One region of the Pararhizobium sp. LjRoot238 genome, then DNA from elsewhere that is predicted to be linked to it. Evidence: predicted binding sites of a transcription regulator. Region 1 holds the regulator's gene; each other region holds the start of a gene.

What was found. The regulator LexA, encoded in region 1, represses DNA repair genes until DNA is damaged. The targets are predictions, from matches to a motif close to TGTTCNNNNTGTGTTCNG.
Region 2: the regulator LexA is predicted to act here: its motif matches at 2,432-2,449, upstream of ACSQ3F_RS01715 (PA0069 family radical SAM protein).
Region 3: the regulator LexA is predicted to act here: its motif matches at 3,184-3,201, upstream of ACSQ3F_RS01365 (energy-coupling factor ABC transporter ATP-binding protein).
Region 4: the regulator LexA is predicted to act here: its motif matches at 3,492-3,509, upstream of ACSQ3F_RS06735 (ImuA family protein).

What each region holds. Positions count from the first base shown of each region.
Region 1 covers NZ_CAXUPP020000001.1:3,463,266-3,469,109, forward strand. The annotation lists gene ACSQ3F_RS16840 (LysE family translocator) at 1-483, opposite strand, end outside; gene ACSQ3F_RS16845 (class I SAM-dependent methyltransferase) at 628-1,458, opposite strand; tRNA gene ACSQ3F_RS16850 (tRNA-Asn) at 1,690-1,764, opposite strand; gene ACSQ3F_RS16855 (hypothetical protein) at 1,958-2,233, shown strand; gene ACSQ3F_RS16860 (hypothetical protein) at 2,305-2,652, opposite strand; gene lexA (transcriptional repressor LexA) at 2,889-3,605, shown strand; tRNA gene ACSQ3F_RS16870 (tRNA-Cys) at 3,862-3,935, shown strand; gene ACSQ3F_RS16875 (hypothetical protein) at 4,251-4,469, opposite strand; gene ACSQ3F_RS16880 (hypothetical protein) at 4,807-4,965, shown strand; gene ACSQ3F_RS16885 (hypothetical protein) at 5,425-5,559, shown strand; gene ACSQ3F_RS16890 (RNA-directed DNA polymerase) at 5,575-5,844, opposite strand, start outside.
Region 2 covers NZ_CAXUPP020000001.1:315,191-321,034, reverse strand. The annotation lists gene ACSQ3F_RS01725 (hypothetical protein) at 1-169, opposite strand, end outside; gene ACSQ3F_RS01720 (ribonuclease HII) at 373-1,056, opposite strand; gene ACSQ3F_RS01715 (PA0069 family radical SAM protein) at 1,207-2,364, opposite strand; gene ACSQ3F_RS01710 (glycosyl transferase) at 2,603-3,139, shown strand; gene ACSQ3F_RS01705 (SRPBCC family protein) at 3,162-3,581, opposite strand; gene ACSQ3F_RS01700 (ArsR/SmtB family transcription factor) at 3,574-3,918, opposite strand; gene ACSQ3F_RS01695 (hypothetical protein) at 3,970-4,101, shown strand; gene ACSQ3F_RS01690 (LysR family transcriptional regulator) at 5,119-5,844, shown strand, end outside.
Region 3 covers NZ_CAXUPP020000001.1:247,488-253,331, reverse strand. The annotation lists gene ACSQ3F_RS01385 (exodeoxyribonuclease VII small subunit) at 1-113, opposite strand, end outside; gene ACSQ3F_RS01380 (histone deacetylase family protein) at 116-1,042, opposite strand; gene ACSQ3F_RS01375 (biotin transporter BioY) at 1,158-1,721, opposite strand; gene ACSQ3F_RS01370 (energy-coupling factor transporter transmembrane component T family protein) at 1,807-2,430, opposite strand; gene ACSQ3F_RS01365 (energy-coupling factor ABC transporter ATP-binding protein) at 2,424-3,104, opposite strand; gene ACSQ3F_RS01360 (winged helix-turn-helix domain-containing protein) at 3,220-4,416, shown strand; gene ACSQ3F_RS01355 (VOC family protein) at 4,538-4,939, shown strand; gene ACSQ3F_RS01350 (hypothetical protein) at 5,160-5,426, shown strand; gene ribB (3,4-dihydroxy-2-butanone-4-phosphate synthase) at 5,682-5,844, opposite strand, start outside.
Region 4 covers NZ_CAXUPP020000001.1:1,350,616-1,356,459, forward strand. The annotation lists gene ACSQ3F_RS06700 (hypothetical protein) at 1-288, shown strand, start outside; gene ACSQ3F_RS06705 (RidA family protein) at 278-664, opposite strand; gene leuD (3-isopropylmalate dehydratase small subunit) at 671-1,276, opposite strand; gene ACSQ3F_RS06715 (hypothetical protein) at 1,394-1,633, opposite strand; gene ACSQ3F_RS06720 (HpcH/HpaI aldolase/citrate lyase family protein) at 1,750-2,658, shown strand; gene ACSQ3F_RS06725 (DUF1737 domain-containing protein) at 2,655-2,861, shown strand; gene ACSQ3F_RS06730 (metallopeptidase family protein) at 2,926-3,360, opposite strand; gene ACSQ3F_RS06735 (ImuA family protein) at 3,530-4,462, shown strand; gene ACSQ3F_RS06740 (Y-family DNA polymerase) at 4,503-5,844, shown strand, end outside.

The sequences.
Region 1 (5,844 bases):
CATGAGATTGACGATCGTCCCCAGAATGGCAAGCTGCAGCCAGACGGGGAAAGCGGCGGAAACATCTGCGAATTGCGGCAGGAAGGCCACGAAGAAGATCGCCGTCTTGGGATTGAGAACCTCGACGGTGACGCTTTCGAAAAAGGCGCGCCGGCCGGATTTCGGCTCGATGCCGGGCAGGGCGACATCGCCCTGCACCCGGGTACGGAACAGCGAAATGCCGAGCCAGACAAGATAGGCCGCCCCGGCAAATTTCACGGCCATATAGAGCATCGGCACGGCGTGGAACAGGATCGACAATCCGGCGGCGGCGGCAAAAACATGGACATAGCCGCCGAGATGAATGCCCAATGTGGCCATCAGCCCCGACCACCGGCCGCGCGCGATCGTCTGGGCCGCGGCATAAAGCATGGCAGGGCCGGGGATGTAGGCAAAGACCGCGGTCGTGGCAAGAAAGGCGATCAGCAGGTCGGTCGATGGCATTGTCGGCTCCGTTCCGGCATGCGAGGGCGGAAGTCTTCTCTACAATGGAATTGACGGATTGTCGCGCTCGTCGGTCGCAAGACTGCCGGACGCGCGTCAAGCCCAGCGGGAGCGCGCGCATATCGGGCGCAGTACAGAGCGATTTCAAAACCGATAGCGCAAGAGCCAGCCGATTCGCCCAAGGGCCGGGACTGCGGCAAAGGCGAGAATCGTCAGACGCGCCGCCCAGGATAGCCTGGCGATCTGTCTCGGATCGTAACCTTCCGGATCATAGGCCGGCAGTTCAGTCTGCAGTTTCAGCCGCGGAACCTGCTTTTCGAGGTCGCGCGGATCGCTTATCGCCCAACGCAGGCTTGCTCCGGTCGCGCGCACCGAAGGCTGCCAACTGATGAGTTCCAGTCCGAGCCGGCTATAGCCGTCAAAGACCAACTCACCGCGCGAGAGATGCGCGGTAAGCCGCCGCAGCAGCTTCGGGACCTCGTCGGCCGGCAGATAAGGAAAAAGCCCCTCGGCGACAATGATCGTCGGACGGTCGGCGGGCACATCTGCGAGCCAATTCGGGTCCGTCACGGACGACCCGATCAGGCTATAACCGTCGCGCCCGGGATAGAGTTTGCGGCGCAGCGTGACAACCTCGGGATAGTCCACGTCGAACCAGCGGATGTTCGACGCCGGATCGATGCGGAATATGCGACTGTCCAGCCCGCAGCCGAGATGCAGGACGGTCGCGTCGGGATGGCGTGTGATGAAGTCACGTGTCCAGCCGTCGAGAATATGGGCGCGCAACGCCACACTGATCATCACGTCGCGATCGATTTTCAGCCTCGAAAAGTCATAGTCGATCCGGCTGACGACCTCGGCGGCGAAACGATCCTGCAGAAGCGAATCCGGCAGGCGGCTTTCCCCGGCCTTCGCGTAAAGCGTGATGAGGAGGGTTTCCTTCTCTTCGGTCAGCGACACTTTTTCGGTTGTCATTGTGATCCCGCGCCGTCAGAGCCGGCGCACCAAGCCCGTCGTCCCAGCGCAAATATCGTCGGACGACAGGACAGCGATCCCGCTGCAATGCGCGCGAAACTGCACCGAGAGTATAGGCGACAATGCGGTTGTGAACAGGGTCGAGGCGATTAAGGGCAGGCTGGCCGGTCTCGCATCATTGAAAATATGTAACGAAAAAGGGCTGCACCATCAAGTGCAGCCCTTTGAAACTGGCTCCCCGGGCCGGATTCGAACCGGCGACCTGTCGATTAACAGTCGAATGCTCTACCGCTGAGCTACCAGGGATCATCTGCGCGCTGCAGAAGTGAGGCTGCTAATACAAATGCTTTTCCGATTTGCCAAGCGGTTTTTCAAAAAAAGTGCACAATCTTGTCTGACTGTGGAGAACTCCCCATCTGGAGAGAGCGTGCCCGCGCGAAGCGGGAGCAATTGAAATCCCTCTCCGATGGACTGCATCGAGAGTTCGACAGGTGAGTTTATGGCAGAACCGCAGAAAACGAAAAAATTCGGTATCGATGCGAGCACGCATGAACTCATTCTCGGGTCGTGGCGCCTGCGCCTGCCTCAATCGCGGGCCTTGCGCATTGCCCTTGGCGCCGTGCTGCTCTTTGGCGGCATCCTGGGTTTTCTGCCGGTTTTGGGATTCTGGATGGTGCCCCTGGGCCTGATCGTGCTGTCGCATGACCTCGCCTTCGTCCGGCGCCAGCGCCGCAGACTTTCCGTCTGGTGGGCGCGCAAGCGGCAGACGTCGTAAATCCGGTGCCAATCTGCAAAGGCGCGCCGGGGCCGGAAGGCCTTCAACCATGACGTGGCAGGATGGCTTTCCTAGCCGCCGGAACCGGTTTGCGGGGTCGGATCCTTGTCGGTCGGGGCTGGTTGCATCTGTTTGCCTGTCGCCGGCGTATTGTTGACGGTACCCTGATCGGCCGGGGCCGCATCCTTGGCCGCAGGCGTCGTTTCCTGAACCTGCGTTGCGGCATCATTGCCGGTGCTTTCGCCGAACATCTCGGCGCCCGCCAAGGCAATGAGGGCAAGCACGAGGCTGCCGATCAGAACCATTAATACCGGGCGGCCCAGCAACCCCTGCCACGCCTCGACCGCGCTGACCTTCACGGTCCGGTTCGTGTCTTCGGTCGAAACCTTGTTGCCGCGTTCATCGGCATGGCCTGCCATTTCAGCCTCCTCGCAACGGCGCCAGACCGTGCCGCTCCAATGGGTTCAACATGGGCGGAAAACGGACGGACGGTTGCAAATGTTCCTTGGCGGCGTGCTGAATGCCGGTTTTCGGCGCGGCATGCCAAAAAATTCGCGCTTTGAAAAAGTTCAACGAATTTTAGGGGCTTGCGGAACACATATGGAACATATAGTGTTCGTTCTTGATTTGTTTCTCGATTCCGGAGTGATCTTTCATGCTGACCCGCAAGCAACAGGAACTGCTTCTGTTCATTCACGAAAGAATGAAGGAATCGGGCGTGCCGCCGTCCTTCGACGAGATGAAGGATGCGCTGGACCTCGCTTCCAAGTCCGGCATTCATCGGCTGATCATGGCGCTCGAGGAGCGCGGCTTCATCCGGCGTCTGCCCAACCGGGCTCGCGCGCTTGAAGTTATCAAGCTGCCGGAGGCCTATTCCATGAGCCTCCAGCCCAAGCGCGGCTTTTCGCCGAGCGTCATCCAGGGCAGCCGCGGCGCTCCGCCGGCGCCGACCGCTGCCAAACCCGCAGCGGCCAACAATGAGAACAGTTCTGTCTCCATCCCCGTCATGGGGCGAATCGCGGCCGGTGTGCCGATCTCGGCGATCCAGAACAATACGCACGATATTTCCGTGCCGCACGAGATGGTCGGGGCCGGCGAACATTATGCGCTGGAAGTGCGCGGCGACTCGATGATCGAGGCCGGCATTCTCGATGGCGACACCGTCATCATCCGCAATACCAACAGCGCCAACCCCGGAGAGATTGTCGTCGCCCTTGTGGACGATGAGGAGGCGACTCTGAAGCGGTTTCGCCGCAAGGGCGCATCGATCGCGCTCGAGGCTGCCAACCCTGCCTATGAGACCCGGATTTTCGGCCCCGACCGGGTGAAGATTCAAGGCAAACTGGTGGGTCTGATCCGACGTTACCATTAAGCGGCAGGCCGAATACGAACGCCAGCGGATGCAGACGGCTGATTTTCTTTGGAAATTGACGGTAGCGGCGGCGTGACAATGAGCGCTGGCGGACTGGCGCATCCAGCAATGCGCGGCATTTCCTGACGAAGCGAAGCGGCAACGGATGGGAGACTGGTTTCGCCCATGAGAAAAAACTGGAATTCGGTCAAGGCGTCTTGCACTGGATCGGAAATCGGTCTAAACGCCCGTCACGATTAAGTGATGATCGTTACGAGGCCTCGTGGCGGAGTGGTGACGCAGAGGACTGCAAATCCTTGTACCCCGGTTCAATTCCGGGCGAGGCCTCCAAAATTTTCCACAATATTCGCAATTGGATAGGGTCGCCGCTTCAACTATGTTGGCAGCCTTGTTGCATCACGCCGCCATGAACGGATATTGGCGTGATGTTCTCGCCGGCCAGCGGCCGACGACGCGCCTCTCGCCGCGTTGAACGAACAATTCCGACGTTTCGCGAAAACCGGCAAAGGTGCGTTCCATATGCGCCACGGGGCGACGCGGCCGCCGGAGACGATGCAATCCTGTGGAGATAAGCCACGCCGTTCGCAAAACCGAATCAATGGCGACGAAGCGAGGGAGAGCCTCGCTGCGGAATGCGGCCGGTCGTCAATGATAGTAGAAGCATTCGCAATCGGCCTTGCTGTCGTCCGGCGCATTCCAGACGCGGACTGCCAATTTCTTGGCCGCACCGGTCTCATCCAGCCTCAGGCCCAACAGTGACACGGCCGCGAGTTTTGCATTGACCGCATCGATCTCGATCGTCGAGCCGACTTGATGAACGCCCTGTTTTGGCGTCCAGGTGAAAAACTGCACGCTGTAATGCATGGCGTTCTCCTTCACCGCGGATGGGTCAAATCCCAGTCCAAAGACTGCACTGGCGATCCGATAGGCAAACAGAGCCGGGTCGCAACAACCGGTGTGGTCTGCCTCCATGCGGAACCTAGCACAATTTGGCGATCGAGTGAATCGTTATCGCGTGATTCCCGTCAGAAAGTGCCGCTCCGGCTTTCAAAATTCGCGCTGGCCCGACCACCAGCGCGCGGGGTTGGTTCCCGCGGTGACAGCGCCCTATTGTTCAATCTGAAATGCTGTGTTCACTGAACGTCGTCTTCTAAAATTGAACGCCCGGTGCGATATTGTCTTCAGAAAATCTGGATTTGAGATGACTGTGATGAAAAAGAGAGAACCACTGTTTCGTATCGGGGATTTCGCCATTTGGTCGGCCATTTTGGCGAGCGTGGTGGGATACCAGCTTTGGGCGCAGACCAATACACCGGCCCTGACGACGGTCATCGCAATCACCGATAAAGTCACCGGCTGAGCGCTCCTAGTAAGCCGCGGCAATCTAGACTTCCACGTAATGCCTCCCAAGGCTCAACTACTTGGAAAACGCATTCATCCAAACGCCAATACCTGTCACGACGATTGTAATGCCAACAGCTTCTGACAATTCCATACAATTCCCTCCTTGCGCGCCGGCGGATTTAGGCACGAGTAGGCTAGCGCGGTAATGCTAATTGCGATCAAAGACGCCAAACGGAACCCCAATGCAAAAATGCTCGAGGAGGCAAGCCGGAATCGCCAGTAATGATTTGATTTATTTGACTTTTTTGGTGAGCGCGCAGGGATTAGAACCCTGGACATACTGATTAAAAGTTTGTTTCTTCCGTCAATCATGAAGGTGAACAAATTCTGCAGCCGTCCGTGTTACCAGGCCGCCCGCAAAGACCAGCGTCACCTCCGGCAATGCGAATGCTGCGGGTCGTCGTTCGTTACGAAGGTGTCAACTTCGAGATACGGCAGCAAGGCGTGTATCTCGAAGATGCACTACTACTGCAAGAAGGCAGCCGTCATCCTGACGTTCCCCACGCTCTCGCCGGCGGTGTTTGATCAGGAGTTCGCGATCGCGGCGTGAACCGGAATGTCCACATCAATAGTTATCTGCATTTTGAATGAACAACTCGATTTCTTCGAGAGTCATGGCTTCATCTGCATCGGCTGCGGAGCTCACCACGATTTTAGACACGTCCAATGCAGCAATCAGGTCTTTGCTTGCGATCCAACTGTTTTCCCAGAGTTTCGCTGACTTTCCGTTCACGATCTCGCATATTGGTTCGGAGCTTACGAATTCAATGCCAACAGACTTTGGTTTTGTCACCCGCTGCAGCCATATCTCGAGATATCCATTGTGAGGCACTCT
Region 2 (5,844 bases), 3.1 Mb from region 1:
ATTGACCGTCGTAGACATAGGACTGGATGTAATAAGCCAGCCCGCCCTTCCAGACCTTGCGGCCATCGATCTCCTTGCAGGCGTAGGCTGTCTGCAGGTCGGCTTGGAGGTCATCTGCAGTCGGCGGCGCGGCTGCCGACGCATCCGTCGCCGCTGTGATTGACAACATAATCAGGCCAAAGATCAAGATCCCGATCCTTCCAAGTGATTCGCGAGCCAGGCGCATGGACTCTATAACGCAGCAAACCCCCGGTTTGTTGCCGTGGGTAGCCATTGGGGCGAAAATATCGGGGTTTTCCGCAGGTATTTATGAGTGTTGTCTAAAATCCGCGCTGCGCGGGTGTCGCTCTCGTCCTGCCCGGCAAAAGGCTGTCAGGCGGCAAAGTCGTCGTCCGGCGCATCTTCTCCATCCTGCCGCAGCGGGCGGAAGCTCATGCGGTGCAGCGGGCAGGGGCCGTGGTGGTCGATGGCCTTGCGGTGGCGGGCGGTGGCATAGCCGGCATGCATGGCAAAGCCATAAGCGGGGAATACAAGATCGGCCCGGGTCATCATCCGGTCGCGCGCCACCTTGGCGACGATCGAGGCGGCGGCGATCGAAAGCGATCGCGCATCGCCCTTGACGACGGCCTTGCCCTGGCAGGGAAGCCCCGGCGGCACGTCGCGGCCATCGGCGAGCACCAGGGCAGGGCGCGACGACAGCCCGAGCACCGCCCGGCGCATGGCATCGAGGCTGGCCTTGCGGATATCCGTGCCGTCGATCCTGCCCGCGGCCGAGGAGGCGATCGAGACGATGGCCGAGGAAAGGATGATGTCGAACAGTTCCTCGCGCCGGGCGACCGAAAGCTGCTTGCTGTCGTTCAGCCCTTCCGGAATGTTCTCCGGATCGAGGATCACGGCAGCCGCAACCACGGGACCCGCGAGTGGTCCGCGTCCGGCTTCGTCGGTGCCGGCGACCGGCCAGAGACCATCGCGCCGCGCGCCGGCCTCAAAGCTGAAGTCGGGCCCCTCGATGGTTTCGAAGAGAAAGGGGGAATCGGGCGGTGTGCTTCGTGACATGCGGCGAAACTTGCACACAAGCCCGATTCCCTGCAAGTCCTCCGGCAATGAGGCGGCTGCCGGAGGATGGACCGATCGAGCCTCGGGGCAAGAAACAGGATCGGTATTCGATATCCGGGGAGAAGCCCGGACGAAAACGTCAAGACGCCACTAGAGCAGCGATAGTTGAACGCCGGTTCCAAGTGGCGGAACGAACAGGTCGCAGTTCAGCGGGCGCTTCGCCACGTTCAGTTCGAGCCGCTTGGCCGCCAGTTCGAAGCGCCGGCCGATCTGCCAGGCATAGGGACCGGCGCCCTTCATGCGCTTGCCGAACTCGGCATCATAATCCTTGCCGCCGCGCATCGAGCGTACCAGCGACATGACGTGGCGGTAGCGGTCCGGATAGTTGCGGAGCAGCCAGTCGCGAAACAATGGGCTCACCTCGAGCGGCAGGCGCAGGAGCACGTAGCTCGCATGGGTCGCGCCGGCTGTCTTGCCGGAATCCAGCACCCGCTCGATCTCGTGGTCGTTGAGGGCCGGGATGACCGGCGCCATCATCACCGTTGCCGGAATGCCGGCTTCCGACAGCGCCTTGATCGCTTCGAGGCGCTTCGATGGCGTCGAGGTGCGCGGTTCCATCAGTCGGGCGAGCTTGCGGTCGAGCGTTGTCACGGACAGGCCGACTTTCGCCAGCCCCTTCTCGGCCATCGGCGCGAGAAGATCGATGTCGCGCATGACCATCGCCGATTTGGTGACGATCATCACCGGATGGTCGCAGGCCTTCAGCACCTCGAGGACCTGGCGCATGATCCGCCATTCCTTCTCGATCGGCTGGTAGGGATCGGTATTGGTGCCGATCGCGATCGGGCGCACCTTGTAGCCGGGTTTGGCCAGTTCGCGTTCGAGGAGTTTTGCCGCATCCGGCTTGGCATAGAGTTTCGTTTCGAAATCAAGCCCCGGCGACAGGCCCATATAGGCGTGGGTCGGCCGGGCGAAGCAATAGATGCAGCCATGCTCGCAGCCCCGATAGGGATTGACCGAGCGATCAAAAGGGAGGTCGGGGGAATCGTTGCGGCTGATGATCGAGCGCGGCTTTTCGACCTGAACATCGGTCTTAAGCGCTGGAAGATCCTCCAGCGAGTCCCAGCCGTCATCTTCAAGCACCCGGGAGGCCGGTTCGAAACGTCCTGACGTATTGAGGGCGGCTCCCCGGCCACGCCTGCGGTCGATCTCGATTCGCAGACCGGAACCGGCGATCATCGCTTCGGCCATATCTGCTGTGTTGGCGGGCGCAAGGGCGCCCTGCCTGATCTGAGACAGCTCGTTCATGGGGTTCTCCGGGGACTGTCCTTGCGGACGATCCGTTGTCCTCTGATTATTTTCCTAGCCCAAAAAAGAGAACAAGACAAGAACAAAATGACGAAATGGTGTCGTCAGCGCGGGGTGAGGATGAGGCGGATGAGCAATTCAGCCTTCGTTTGCGCGCGGATTCATCATGAATGAAAAGTTAATTGCCCGGAAACGAAGGCTTTATGGAAATTGCCGGTGCGATGCGGTATGGACGGCGATGCTGACGATCATAATCGAAACCCGCAACAACGAAGCCGAACTGGCGCAGACGCTGTCGGCGCTGGTCTCAGGTGCCGTGGAAGGCCTGGTGAGCGACGTGATCATCCTCGATCACGGCTCGCGGGACGGTTCCAGCCGTGTCGCCGATGCCGCCGGCGCGCGTTTCTGCACGAACTGGGATATGAAGGACATCGTTCGCTCCGCCCGCGGCGACTGGCTGCTGCTGCTGGAGGCGGGTGCAAGACCGGCAGGCCGCTGGATCGATGACGTGGCGGAATATATGTCCCTTAGCAGGACACCGGCGCGTTTTTCGCCCTCGCGGCTGCATCGCCGGCCGTTCCTAAAGCGTGTCGTGACCCGCCTGGCGCCGCTTGAACTCGGTTTCCTCTTGTCGCGGCAACAGGCGACGGCGATCGCAAAATCCGGCATGCGGCTCAGCGATTTCGCGACCGGCAGGGCGGTGCGCCGCCTCGGCAGCGAACTCGTGCCGGCCTGGGTCGCGATCGGCAATCGCCCCGGCGCGGACGATCGGTAGGGGGCGCGCAGCGCCGCCGCCTTCACGACAGCAGGGCGTCGAGTTTGCCCAGGATGCCATTCCACCCCTTCTCATGATTGTCGCGGCTTTCCTCGGACATGAACTTCACGTGGGTCAGCACCACTTCGGTGCCGTCCGCGACGGGGTTCAGCACCAGTTCGACCTGCGTATCAGGGGCAGACCAGGGCGCCTCCCAGGTAAAGACGATCCGCGAGAACGGGGTAAGTTCCTTGTAGGTGCCTTCATGCGGATATTCCTTGTCGCCCACCATCAGCACGAAGAACCGCCCGCCTTCGCGTGCGTCCGAGCGGGCCTCGGCGACATGCATGTCCGGGCGCGGTGACATGAAACGGGTCATCATCGCCGGATCGAGCCAGGCGTTGTAGACCTGCTTTGGGCTGGCTTTGATGGTGCGGCGGCAGGTGAGGCTAAGGTCAGTCATTGTCCGGCTCCTTTGTCAGCAGTGTTCCAAGGGTTTCGAGGCGGAGGTCCCAGATCGACCGCAGACCCGAGAACCACTGGTCGATCTCGGCCAGCGGTGCCATCTGCACTTCGATCAGGTGTTCGCGCCACTGGGTGCGGCGGCTGACCAGCCCGGCTTTTTCCAGGACCATGATGTGCTTTGACACGGCGTTCAGACTCATGTCGAAGCGGGCCGCAATATCGGTCACACGCGCTGGGCCTTCTTGTGCGAGATGCGTCAGTATCGCACGGCGCGTGACGTCGCTTGCGGCTTTGAGGATCAGGGTCAGTTGGTCAGAGTCGGTTCGTTCAATCATATGGATGAATTATCATACGAGGCGTCCTCAGTCAACTATATGGATGAATGAATGCCGGCACCCATCGTCTTTTGGGTCCTGACCCTGGAAACAGCAAAAGAGCAGGCCCTTTCAGGCCTGCCCGGACTTGATGAAAATGAATGGCTGAAAAGGTCTTGCCGAGCGGCCGAAGCCGCGCCGTAGTATACTTCCCGCAGTATTCCGCTGCTAAAGCTTTGGCGCAGCGGGAGTGGATCGGTCGATGCGTCTCGGTGCTATGTGCGGCTTCCTCACCCCGTTTTGCCGATGAGGAGAGTTTTATACCGGCGCGCGCGCAGGCGCTGTTCCGGATGGAACAGGGAGAGCAGGAGCGGCAGGGAGAGGCGTTTTATCGCGGGCCTGGCGAAGTTTGAAATCAGGACCACCGGCGCTCATGAAGCCGGCGGCGCCGAAGGCCATGACGCCTAGAACAATGCCCGGCGCCGATGCGGCGGTTGCGAATAGTGAACGGCGCTGCGGATGGGAACGGTTCGCCACTTCACCATCCGCAAAAGGCGGGGTTCGATACAAAGCGGAAAAACCTCCAGCTACTCGCCGCCGCGTCGCTGGAGCTACTGCATAATTCCTTAAATCGGAATCGATTTAAGGATAAAATTATGCAGCATTCCAAAGTGTTACAGCGACCTTTGCGCGTCTGAAAAGACGCGCGGCGCTGTAGCATCGGACGCGAAGCTTCAACATGTCCATGAGCATGTTTTGTATTCTTGGCGGCAGTCTCTACCCCGGCTCGTCTTGCACGTGCTGTAAACTTGTATGCAATTTGAAAGGCAACTTGTCCGCTCGTCGGACTCGGCTAAACGAAGAGGATTTCCGTCATTGACGTTAATCTTGGAATTCACACTACATTGATATGAATAAGCCGCCAGGTCCCGGGGGATTTTGCCGCATTCTTCTGCAGCAATGGCCGGCAAATTTGCAAGGCCGAGTAAAACGAGGGAAGCCAAGCGAGTTCCAATCCGCAGATAACGCATGATCAGCTCCTTTAAGTTGATGAAAGAACGATGGTCTGTGAAGTAGCTAGAATTACTTTGTTGCGGCTTCGAAGATCAACGTCTTGTTGCCGTCGCGGCACGATCAATTATCCAGATGGCGATGCTTCTGTCTTGTGCTATGTTTTCTTCACACCGCTGCAAAAATTGCAGCGGTGACGCGGAGGTGGCCATGCGTTATCTGAACTCCGCTCACTACATCGATATGGTTTCGAAGACCGGTTCAATCCGTGCCGCTGCGGAATCGCTATCCATAACATCGACGGCGCTCAATCGCCGCATTCTGGCGATGGAGGCGGAACTCGGCGTTGCAATTTTCGAGCGGCTGCCGCATGGAGTGCGGCTGTCCACCGCGGGCGAGCTTCTTGTGCATCACATGCGCAACCAACTCTCCGACATGGAGCGGGTGAAGGCGCAGATTGCGGATCTCGCCGGCGCCCGGCGCGGCCATGTCGCGATTGCCTGCAGCCAGGCGCTATTGCCCTATTACCTGCCGACCCAGATCGCACTTTACCGGAAGTCACATCCGAACGTGACCTTCAGCGTGCACCTGCGCGACCGCGAGGAAGCGGAGCAAGCGCTGGTCGATCACACGGCCGATATCGCAATCGTATACGAGCCGGCGCGGCTTGGCGCTTTCATGACCCGTGTGCGGGTCCACCAGCCCATTCAGGCGGTCGTACGGCCGGATCATCCGCTAGCTGCCCACAAGACTGTGCGACTGCGCGCATGCCTTGACTATCCGATCGCGTTGCCCACGTCATCTTATGGCGTCCGCTATCTGCTCGATATTGCGGCGCAGTCGTCGTCGTTGCAGCTGGAGCCGGTGATTCAGTCCGACAGCTTCGAATTTCTGCGCAACCACGCGATCTCGGAAAATATCGTAACCTTCCATTTC
Region 3 (5,844 bases), 3.2 Mb from region 1:
AGCGCAACGTCGCCGCGTTCGAGCGCGGAGACGATCGCTTCGAGTTCCTCGACGGCCTTTTCGAAGGAGAGAGACGAAACGTCGATCGCGGCGGTTTGCGGTACTGTGGTCATGGTCATCCTCTCATCAGGCGATAGATGTGGGTGCCGGCCGATTCGGCCAGGCCCTGGAGATCGTAGCCGCCCTCGAGCAGGCTGACGATGCGATTGTTGGCGGTCTTGCCGGCGGCGTCGAGCAGCCGCCCCGTCGCCCAGTCGAAGTCCTCGGCGACCAGATTGATCTGCGCCAGGGGATCGCGGTGGTGGGCGTCGAAGCCGGCGGAGATCAGGATGAAATCCGGGCGGAATTCATCGAGCGCGGGGAGCACGCGTGACTTGAAGGCCTCGCGGAAATGGTCGCTGCCGGTGTCGGGCGAGAGCGGCGCGTTGACGATGTTGCCGGCGCCTGTCTCGGTCTTGGCGCCGCTGCCCGGATAAAGCGGCATCTGGTGGGTCGAGCAGAACAGCACCGACGGGTCGTCCCAGAAGATGTCCTGCGTGCCGTTGCCGTGATGCACGTCCCAGTCGATGATGGCGACCCGCTCGGCGCCGTGCCTTTGCTGTGCATAGCGGGCGGCGATGGCGATCGTGTTGAAGAAGCAAAAGCCCATCGCCTTGTTCTTCTCGGCATGATGGCCCGGTGGGCGGGCGGCGACGAAGGCATTGTCGGCCTTGCCGGAAAACACGGCGTCGACGGCTGCAACGGCGCCGCCGATCGCGGTCAATGCGGCCTGAAGGCTTGCGGGGCTCGCATGCGTGTCGGCCTCGAACGAGTTGATGCCTTCCTCCGGGATGACCGACATGACCATGCGCAGATGTTCTTCCGGATGGGCAAGCAGCACCAGATCCTCATTGCCCTGCGGCGCCTCAAGCCGCGAGAGCGAGGAAAAACGCTCGTGCTCCAGCGCCAGATTGAGCGCCTTCAGCCGGTCAGGCCGTTCCGGGTGACCTTCGGGAACCTTGTGTTCCAGAAAGATCGGGTTTTCGAACAGGATCGTGGTCATGGCAGGAACCTATGGTTTTGGGCGTGCGAGGTCCATGGCATAGGTAGGGCATTTGCAGCGTTTTCAACAGTGCCGCCGGATCCTTGAAAAACGGAGGCCCGGCGGCGCCCGGATTTCAGGCGCGGTGCGGCAGCAGCGGGTAGCCGATGAGGACAGCCCGGGCGGCAAGCGTCGCGATGCCGGCCTTCAGGAGGTCGCCGGGGATGAAGGCGAGCGAGCCTGTTGCAACGTCGGCAAGCGGCGTGCCGGTCGTCATGCTCACCCACGGCATGCCGATGGCATAGAGCACCACGATGCCGCCGACGACGGAGGCGATGAAGAAGGCCGCGAACTGCCTGATCTCGCTCTGGCCGTCCTTCACCAGCCGCTCGGCGATCAGGCCGGTGACGAAGGTGGCGACGATCCAGCCAAGGATGAAGCCGCCGGTCGGACCCTGGATAATGGCAAGGCCACCCCTGCCGCCGGATAGGACGGGCAAGCCGGCTGCCACGAGCAGCACGAACAGGAGATAGGCGAGCGCGCCGCGCTTGGCGCCGATGATGCAGCCGGCCAGCATCACGCCCATCGACTGAGCCGTGATCGGCACGGGAATGAAGCCGAGCGTGATGGGCGGGATGATGCCGAGAACCACGATGATCGCGGTGAAGAGGGCAACAAGCACAAGGTCTCTGGTTTTCATGACGGGTCCTTTGTCCATTAGAACCTTGGATCTAAAGCGGCTTCTCGTCCAAGGGAAGCCGGCAGCGCAACAAAAGCTGCGCACATCATCTGTTCCGGCCGGCCAGGGGCCGGCGAAAGCCGCGCGCGTCGATCGCCATGGCGATCGTATCGGCATCCTTGAGCGTCAGGATGATCAGCGGCGCAAGGATCGTCAACGGCCGGACCTTCAGGCCGCGCGCCCGATGCGCCTCGCGGATCGACTGGTAGTGGTTGAAGATATCGGGAACGAAGCGCAGCACGAGGCCGAAGGCGAGGCCGACATCCGCAGCGCGCAGCAGGCCAAGCCGCTCGAGCGGCTGCAGCAGCCGGGTTATCTCGTCGATGAAGTCGCCGGTCGCCGTCGTCGCCGTCACGGCGCCCGCAAACAGCACGATCGCCGTCAGCCGGAAAAAAGCCTCAGCCGCTTCGCGGATCGAGGTGAGGTAAGCCGTCGCGATGAGCAGGATCAGGATGGTGAAAAGGATGGGTTTCAGGCGGGTGAAGCCATCGCGGACGGTGAGGCCAGTGGTGAAATAGATGCCGGCGGCGAGCACAAAAGCCGGGACAAGCACGAAAAAGGACGAAACGAAATAGAACGCGAGGCCGAGAACGAGCAGGATGGCGAGCTTCATGCGCACCGGCATCCTGTGCAGAGGCGTGCTGCCCTCGACATTCAGCCCGTTCAGCATTCCGCCGCCTCGCGATAGGCGCGGATGGTCTCCTGCGCCGGGCCATCGGCAACAAGCTTGCCATCATGGAACAAAAGCACACGGTCGAAATGCTCGATCAACGGCAGGTCATGGCTGATGACGATGGTGTGCTCGTCGAGACCGGCAATGGTGTTTTCGACAAGCCGGCGATTCTTGAGATCCAATTGGTTGGTCGGTTCGTCGAGGATGAGGATGCCGGGGCCGGTCACGACGACGCTGGAGATGGCGACGAGTTGGGTCTCGCCGCCCGAGAGTTCGTGGACCCGCCGCTTGGCCAGATGTGTAATGCCGAACCGGGCGAGCACGGCGGCTGTCTTGCGCTCGATCTCGTCGCTCTTCAAGCCGCGATTCTTCAGGCCGAAGGCGATGTCCTCGTGCACGATCGGCATGATGATCTGGTGCTGCGGATTCTGGAAGATGAAGCCGGCGGCTGCGAGGACCGCGCCGTCATCGCGCACCGTATCGAGCCCATTGACGGAGACGGTGCCGGTCGTCGGCTTGACGAGGCCGTTGATCAGGCGTGCGAAGGTGGTCTTGCCGGATCCGTTGAGGCCGATGATGCCGATGCGCCGCTCGGTGAGCGTCAGGGTCAGAGGCTGGAGAACCGTGCGCTCGCCAAAGCTGACGGATGCGCCGGAAAAGCGTATGTCCAATCCGCGTCCCCCGCTTGTCGATAGGCAGGCTCTATAGGACGAATTCTTGTCCGTTGAAAAGAGGCGTTCGGTTGGGGGCTTGAACAAAGTGTGAACATTCGCCTAGATTGTCTCCATGGCGATTCTCGTTTCAAACCGCGATGCGCGGCGCATTTTCCTGAACAAGCAGGGCCTGGCGGCAGCGCCGCACCGGGCACTCGGCAAGGACGGTCTGCTCGATCTCATCCACGATATCGGCTTCGTCCAGGTGGACAGCATCTCGACGGTCGAGCGCGCCCATCACCAGATCCTCTTCTCGCGCAACCAGACCTACCGGCCGCAACACTTGGCGGCATTGATCGAGAAGGACCGGGCGCTGTTCGAGCACTGGACGCATGATGCCTCGATCATTCCTTCGGCTTTTTTCCCCTATTGGAAGCATCGCTTCGTGCGGCGCGAGGCCAAGATCCGCGAGAACTGGCGCAAGTGGCAGGGAGAGGGTTTTGATCAGGCCTTCGAGGAAACCTATGAGCGGATTCGGGCGAACGGTCCGATCATGGCGCGGGACGTGAAAGCCGAGGATCACAAGTCGGGCGGCTGGTGGAACTGGCATCCGTCGAAGACGGCGCTCGAATTCCTCTGGCATACCGGCAAACTCTCGATTGCAGCGCGCGACAATTTCCAGAAGATCTATGACCTGACCGAGCGGGTGATCCCGAAGGAGCATTACGAGGCCGAAGTCGATCACGACACCTTCGTCGACTGGGCCTGCCGCGAGGCGCTGAAGCGGCTCGGCTTTGCCACGTCCGGCGAGATCGCCGCCTTTTTCGATCTGGTGACGCCGCAGGAAGCCAAGCAATGGGTGGAAAGCCATCGTGAAGAGTTGGAGGACGTTGCGATCGAAACGGTCGACGGCAAGCCGCGCGGCTCCTTCGCCTTTGCCGACGGGATCGAGGCACTGCGCGATCTCACTGATCCGCCCGCGCGCCTGCGGGTGCTCAGCCCCTTCGATCCGCTGATCCGCGACCGCAACCGAACCGAACGTCTGTTCGGCTTCTATTACCGCATCGAAGTCTTCGTGCCCGAGCCGAAGCGCGAATACGGCTACTACGTCTTCCCGCTGCTTGAAGGCGACCGCCTCGTCGGCCGCATCGACATGAAGGCGGACCGCAAGGCCGGAACCCTCGACGTCAAGCGGCTCTGGTGGGAAAAGGGCGTGCGGACGTCGTCGGGCCGGATGGAGCGGCTGGAGGCCGAACTGGCACGGGTGGCGAAGTTCGCGGGCGTCGAGAAGGTGGTGTTCCTGGATGGCTGGGAGCGCGAGGTCCGCTGAGCGCGGATCGGGTATAGGAAGTCACGCATAACTGTGAATGCCCGCTTTGACCCGAAGCGGACTCGTATTCGCTCCCGAATTCTGCAACCATAGATACTATTGTCGGACCAGCAGAGGCGCCATGAACCAAGCTATTGCACTTATCGCGATTGTCGTTCGCGACTACGACGAAGCAATCGACTTTTACGTCAACAAATTGGGGTTCACTCTGGTTGAGGACACCTACCAGCCGGAGCAGGACAAGCGCTGGATTGTCGTCAGGCCCGCGGGCGAGGGCAGCACCTCATTGCTTCTCGCACGCGCGTCCTCGACTCATCAGGAAACGTTCATAGGCAACCAGGCTGGTGGTCGAGTTTTCTTATTCCTGCGGACCGACGATTTCAGCAGGGACTACTCGGCCATGCTCGAAGCCGGCATCCGGTTTACGCGCGAGCCGAAGCATGCTCCGTACGGCATTGTCGCCGTGTTTGAAGACCTCTACGGAAATTTATGGGATCTCGTGCAGTTCACGGATGGACGGTAGGGGCGCAGTCGTTGGCCAGTTGTTCGCTCGCGCCAAACGGCCGCCGGACGCGGCTGTACTTCAAGGGAAGCGCCCCGTCCTGGCCATCGTTGTTTCTAAACCGTTGCGCCCCTGACGCTGCTTGACAGTCCAAGTTATAGGGCGTTCCGTGAATCGACGTGGACGGATTTTGGCACTCCTGGCGGATGTCGGACGTTCACGTCGCAAGAGGGAGGATACAATGCCGACAATTGTTGCCTACCACAACATCACAAAGGGCGCCGAACATTGGCTCAAATCGCCAAAGCGCAAAGAGTTATTTGGTCCACTTGGCGTGACCAACATTCGAACATTCGTTGACGCGCAGGACCCGACACGGGTTGCCGTTCTTATGGACGTTCCGGACATGGACGTCCTCAAGAAAGCCCTGGAGAGCACGGCAGCTGCTGAAGCGATGACTTATGATGGCGTGGTGCCGGAGTCCATCGTGATCCTCGTCGAATCATGAGTTTGGTTGCTCGGCAAGCCGATCTCGCAGGAGGCGGTCAATTATTGCAGGCCGGTTTTGGCCATTCTGGAAAATACCAGATTCAGATAGATACTTTCCGCTGGCCGATGGAGCAAGCGGTGCAGGTGAGTTCGCGCCTGACCGGGATTGGTCGAAGTGCGAGCTCCGACGCCTCTCGCTAAGGGCCGCACAGAAGCGCGCCGTCACGGTAAAAAGACACCGGCACGCACAACCGGTGCCCTTTTTGCCGCGCGCTTAGAGGATCTCCGTCGCCGCGATCTGGATTCCAAAGCCCTCGAGGCCGACATAGTGGCGTTCGCGGGACGAGATCAGCTTGATCGAGGTGATGCCGAGATCTTTCAGGATCTGCGCGCCGAGGCCGATTTCCAACCATTCGCTTTCGCGTGCCTGCGCCTCA
Region 4 (5,844 bases), 2.1 Mb from region 1:
CATGTCTTTTGTCGAGTGCGCCGCTGCCGCCGCGACGGTCAGTGTCTTGCAAGGCTGGCTGCAAACGGAGACGTTCAGTGCTTCCGTCAGATGAAAAATGCGGATGTCGACGAAATGATGAATTTTCTGGCCAATACCGTTGAACTTGCGACGCCTGATCGCTTGGAGGCCCGGCTTGCTCAAGCGAAAACGCAAGAGGAGCGGGAGATGATCGAATTCAGGCGCTGGCTGTTCCTTCGCTATCATGCGGAAATGGCAAAGGCGGGACTGAAATCCGTCAACCCCTGAAGGCGGTGACTTCGATCTCGATCAGCATTTCCGGGCGGATCAGGTCGCAGACCACCATCGTCGCCGCCGGACGGATGTCGCTGAATGTTTCGCCCAGAATCGGGAACACCACGTCGGCAAAGGCCGTGTCGGTGACGTAGTAATGATTGCGCACCACGTCCTGCAGCGAAAACCCGGCATCCGCCAGCGCCGCCGCGATCGTCTTCAGGCAGTTGCGGGTCTGCTCTTCCACCGTCTCCGGCATGGTCATGGTGGCATAGTCGTAGCCGGTCGTGCCGGAAACGAAGCACCAGTCGCCCTGGACCAGAGCGCGGGAATAGCCCGCCGTCCTTTCGAACGGCGAGCCGGAAGAGATCAGTTTGCGCTGGCTTGGCATCGGGCCTTAGGCCCAGGGATGCGAAGCGGCGTTAGCCTTCTCGAACGTGTCGATAGCCGTCGCCTTCTCCAGCGTCAGGCCGATATCGTCGAGGCCGTTCAGCATGCAGTGGCGCCTGAATTCATCGAGCTCGAAGGTGATCTTGCCGCCGTCCGGGCCGGTGATTTCGCAGGCTTCCAGATCGACCGTGAGGATGGCGTTGGAGCCGCGGCTGGCGTCGTCCATCAGCTTTTCCAGGTCTTCCGGAGAGACCACGACCGGCAGGATGCCGTTCTTGAAACAGTTGTTGTAGAAGATGTCGGCGAAAGAGGTCGAGATGACGCAGCGGATGCCGAAGTCGAGCAGTGCCCAGGGCGCATGTTCGCGCGAGGAGCCGCAGCCGAAATTGTCGCCGGCAACCAGGATCTTGGCGTTCTGGTAGGCGGGCTTGTTGAGGACGAAATCCTCGTTCGGCGTGCCGTCCTCGTTGTAGCGGGCTTCGGCAAACAGTCCCGTGCCAAGGCCGGTGCGCTTGATCGTCTTCAGGTAATCCTTCGGAATGATCATGTCCGTGTCGATATTGACGACGGGAAGGGGCGCGGCAACGCCGGTGAGCTTGACGAACTTGTCCATGGCAATGGCCTTCGATTTCAACGGGACGGAAAAATTTCCGCCCAGCGTTTAGAGCAATTTTGCGCCGAAATGAAGGAGAATCTCATGGCAGAGGGCTGGAAAGTCGGCTTTGCGCCCTTAGAGATCGATGATCGTGCCGCGTCCGTCGTTCCAGATGCGCGGTTCACGCTCCTGCCGTCCCGCTGTGCGGCCCGCGCGCACCGGCTTCGGCGAAAGCCGGGCGGAAATGGCGCTGCCGATAACGAGCACGGTCGCGATGCCGGCGAGCGCCAGGCCGAGCGAAGCCGTGAAGACCAGCGCCATCAGCGTAAACGCGATGCCGGCGGCCGTGAAGAGGAGAGAGCGAATGCTTTGCATGATCGTACCTTTCGTTACGTGAAATGTGGGCCTGCCCGCTCCGCTGTGCAAGACCTTGCCCTGCGCGATGACAGGTCTGGCTTGCGAAAAAGGCGAAAGCCGGGCACAAAAGTCGCATGAATTCAGTTGCCGATCGCCATCCCGTCCGCCTGCGCCGTTCGGTGCTCTGCGTGCCCGCCGACAATGCCCGCGCGCTTGCCAAGGTCGCCACCCTTGCCTGCGACGCGGTGATCTACGATCTCGAGGATGCCGTTTCCGTCGACAACAAGGCCGTCGCCCGCCGGACGCTTGCCGATCATCTCGCCCGCAAACGGCGCAGCGATATCGAAGTGATCGTCCGCATCAACGGCCTGAAAACCCCCTTCGGCGAAAAGGATCTGGCAGCGGTGCTTGCGCTTTCGCCCGATGCCATCCTGCTGCCCAAGGTGGAAAGTCCGCAGGATATCCAGGCGGTCGCAGACGTACTGTCGGAAAACGACGCGCAGGACGCCTTGCGGCTCTGGGCGATGATCGAGACCCCGCATGGGGTGCTCAATGCCGCGGCGATCGCCGAGACCGGCCGCACGCGCGGCGGCAGGCTCGATTGTTTCGTGCCCGGGCTGAACGATCTGCGCAAGGAAACCGGCGTGCCCGCTTTGCCCGGCCGCACCTATCTCGTGCCCTGGCTGATGCAGATCCTGCTCGCCGGCCGCAATTGCGGTCTCGATGTCATCGATGCCGTCTTCAACGATATCAGCGATACGGCCGGCTTCGCTGCGGAATGCGCGCAAGGCCGCGACATGGGTTTCGACGGCAAGATGCTGATCCACCCGGCCCAGATCGGCCCGGCAAACGATCATTTCGGTGTCGACGAAGCCGCCGTCACGGAAGCCAGGTCCATCATCGACGCCTTCGCGCTCCCCGAAAATCGCGACAAGGGCGTCATCAATCTCAATGGCCTGATGGTCGAGCGCCTGCATCTCGAGCAGGCCCTGCGCCTCGCCGCCAAGGCAGAGGCCATTCAGCATAAAGGACTTAAAGAATGAAACTCTACCGTTTCCTGACCGGCACTGACGATGCCGCTTTCTGCCACCGCGTCACCGATGCCCTCAACAAGGGCTGGTCGTTGCACGGCTCGCCGTCGCTGTCCTTCAACACGCAGACGGGCCAGCCCATGACCGGGCAGGCGATCGTCAAGGACGTCGAAGGCAAGGACTATCACCCCGACATGAAGCTGTCGGAACAGTGAAATGAAAAGCGCCGCGCATCGTTTGATACGCGGCGCTTTCAGCCTTTAATGGCTCTTGGACGGCTCAGCCGCCCACATGCTCGACGCTCGCCTCGATCCGCTCCATGTCGTCGTCGGACAGGCCGAAATGATGGCCGATCTCGTGGATCAGCACATGGGTGACGATGTCGCCCAGCGTCTCCTCGTTTTCCGCCCAGTAATCGAGGATCGGCCGGCGGTAGAGGATGATCCGGTTCGGCATCTCGCCGGTTTCCATGGTGAAGCGCTCGCCGATGCCGCGTCCTTCGAACAGGCCGAGCAGGTCAAAGGGTGTTTCCAGCGCCATGTCCTCGAAAACGTCCTCGCTCGGAAAGTCGTCGATCTCGATGGTGAGGTTGGTGGCAAGCGCCCGGAATTCCTCCGGCAGATGGCTGTAAGCCTCCAGTGCCAGGGATTCGAATGTGCTGATTGTCGGCGCATGGCGTTCACGCCAATCATCGGTCTGGTCTATGCGGGCCATGGGCACTCCTTACTGCCCCTTGATATAGCCATTTCATGAGCGTTTTTCGAGGGTTGAATTTGGACGTGCCCTGTCAAGGAATAAATTCTCATAAATTACCGTTGACTCTTCTTCGAAGCTCTGGAATCAATAGGAACATAACAGGAACATTATGAATTGGAGTGACGTCATGGTGCAGGCGCCCATGGCGCGTGAGCGGCTTTTTGCGCTCCGTGAAGAGATAGCAAGGCTCGAAGGCAAACCGGTCCCTGCCATGGCAGCGGCCAGACAGGAGGCTTTGGCTGAACGTGGCGGCGCGGGCAAGGAAAAGCATCGTCTGCCGCTCGGCGTGACGGCGCTGGATGAGGCCCTGGACGGCGGCTTGCCGCTTGATGGACTGTCGGAAATCCGCTCGCAATGTCTGCGCGATGCGACCGCCTCGGCCGGCTTTGCCCTGGCACTTTCCGCCCTCATTCAAAAACAGGCGGCGGATGATCTTGCTCCGATCCTCTGGATCACCGATAGGGTCACGTCGATGGAGGCAGGCGTGCCTTATGCGTTGGGGCTCAAGGATTTCGGCCTCGATCCGAAACGCTTCCTCCATGCGGCACCGCGCAAGCTGGACGAAGCCCTCTGGCTTGCCGAAACGGCGATGGAAAGCGGCGCCTTCGCCGTCACTCTGCTGGAGGTCAAGGGCAATCCGGCCCATTTCGGCCTGACCGAAAGCCGCCGGCTCGGCCTCAGGGCAAAGGCGGCGGGGCGGCCGCTTTTCCTGATGCGGCAATCGGGAGAAGAAGAGGCAAGCAGCGCTGCCCTTCGTTTTCTGGTGGAGCCCGCGCCCGCGGCAATCCGGCTTTTGCCGGACCGGTCGATGCTTGGCGGCAGCATCGGCAATCCGGTTTTCCGTCTCACCCTGGAGAAGAGCCGAAATCCGGCCCCCCTCTCCCTCATTCTGGAGTGGAACCCCCATGACCGTCAGTTTTCCCCTGCCCGCGAGCCAGAACATGCTCGGCCTCCGCTCAAGCGCGCAGCGCATTCTGGCCCTCGCCTTCCCGCATCTGCCAACCGACCGGATCGCTCGGCAGAAATGGGGCCTGTCCTGGCGTTCGATCAGGCGTCCTGAGGCCCAGCCCCTCGTCTGCTCCGGGCGGCTCAACAATGCCATGCGGCTGACGGCGCTTGACGAGGCCGCGGAAGCGATCGGCCTTAAGAAAAATCAGGGTGTTGCGGAAGCGCGGGCGATCTGTCCGGCTCTCGATGTCGTCGAGGAAGACTTGGGCGCCGATCGCCGCCTGCTTGATGGCATCGCCGACTGGTGCGACCGCTATACGCCCCTGGTGGCGCTCGACGGCCGGGACGGCCTGTTTCTCGATATCACCGGCTGCGCCCATCTTTTCGGCGGCGAAAAGGCGCTGCTCAAGGATATCCTGTCGCGCCTTTTCCAGATGGGGATCGATGCGCGTGGCGCCATCTCGTCGGCGCCGGGCCTCTCCTGGGCGATCTCCCGCTTCGGCAGCGGCGGCGTCATCGCGGACGAGGAGATGGAGCATGTGCTTTCGCCCCTGCCGGTCGTCTCGTTGCGGCTACAGGAGGAGACCGTCGCCGCGCTGCAGAAGCTTGGATTGAAACAGGTCGGCGATCTCCTCCTTGCGCCACGGGCGCCTCTGGCCCGCCGTTTCGGAGCGCACCTGCTCTTGCGGCTTGATCAGGCGCTTGGCCGTGACGAAGAGCCCGTTTCACCGCGGCGGGCCGTCGCCGGCCTTTCCGCCGAGCGCCGCCTCACTGACCCCATTCAGGCGGAAGAAGACATCCTGTATCTCACCGGGCAGATCGCCCTGTCGCTGAAAACCAGCCTGGAAGAGCGGGGCGCGGGAGGACGCGCTTTCGAGCTCGTGCTTTTCCGGGTCGATGGCCGGGTCTTTCGCATCGCGGCCGGCGCTTCGCAGCCGTTGCGGGATCCCAAGCGGATCGCCGCGCTCTTTTCCGAGCGTCTCCAGGCCGTTCATGACGACCTCGATGCCGGCTATGGCTTTGAAATCCTGCGGCTGAACGTCATGCGGCATGAAGCCTTCGATGCCGCGCAGGAGGATTTTGATGGCGACCGGCAAAAGGATGTTTCCCTTGCAAGCTTCGTCGATCGCGTTTCGGCCCGTCTCGGCGCCGATTGTCTGCAGAGTTTTCACCTGCGCGAAAGCCACGTGCCGGAACGGGCGGTGACGGCTGCTCCCGCCATCCGCACGCTGTCATCCGGCAAGAGGCCGGAGGCAAGCGGTTTCTCCTGGTCTCGCAGCGAACGGCCGCTCAGGCTTTTCTTGAGGCCGGAATCGGTGGAGGTCTCCTTGGCCGAAGTGCCCGAGGGGCCGCCCGAAAGCTTCCGCTGGCGGCGCATGCTGCATCGCATCTCCCGCAGTGAGGGGCCGGAGCGCCTCGCCATGGAATGGTGGATCGATGGCGCTGACGCCCGGGCACGGGATTATTTTCGCGTCGAAGACGACACCGGCCACC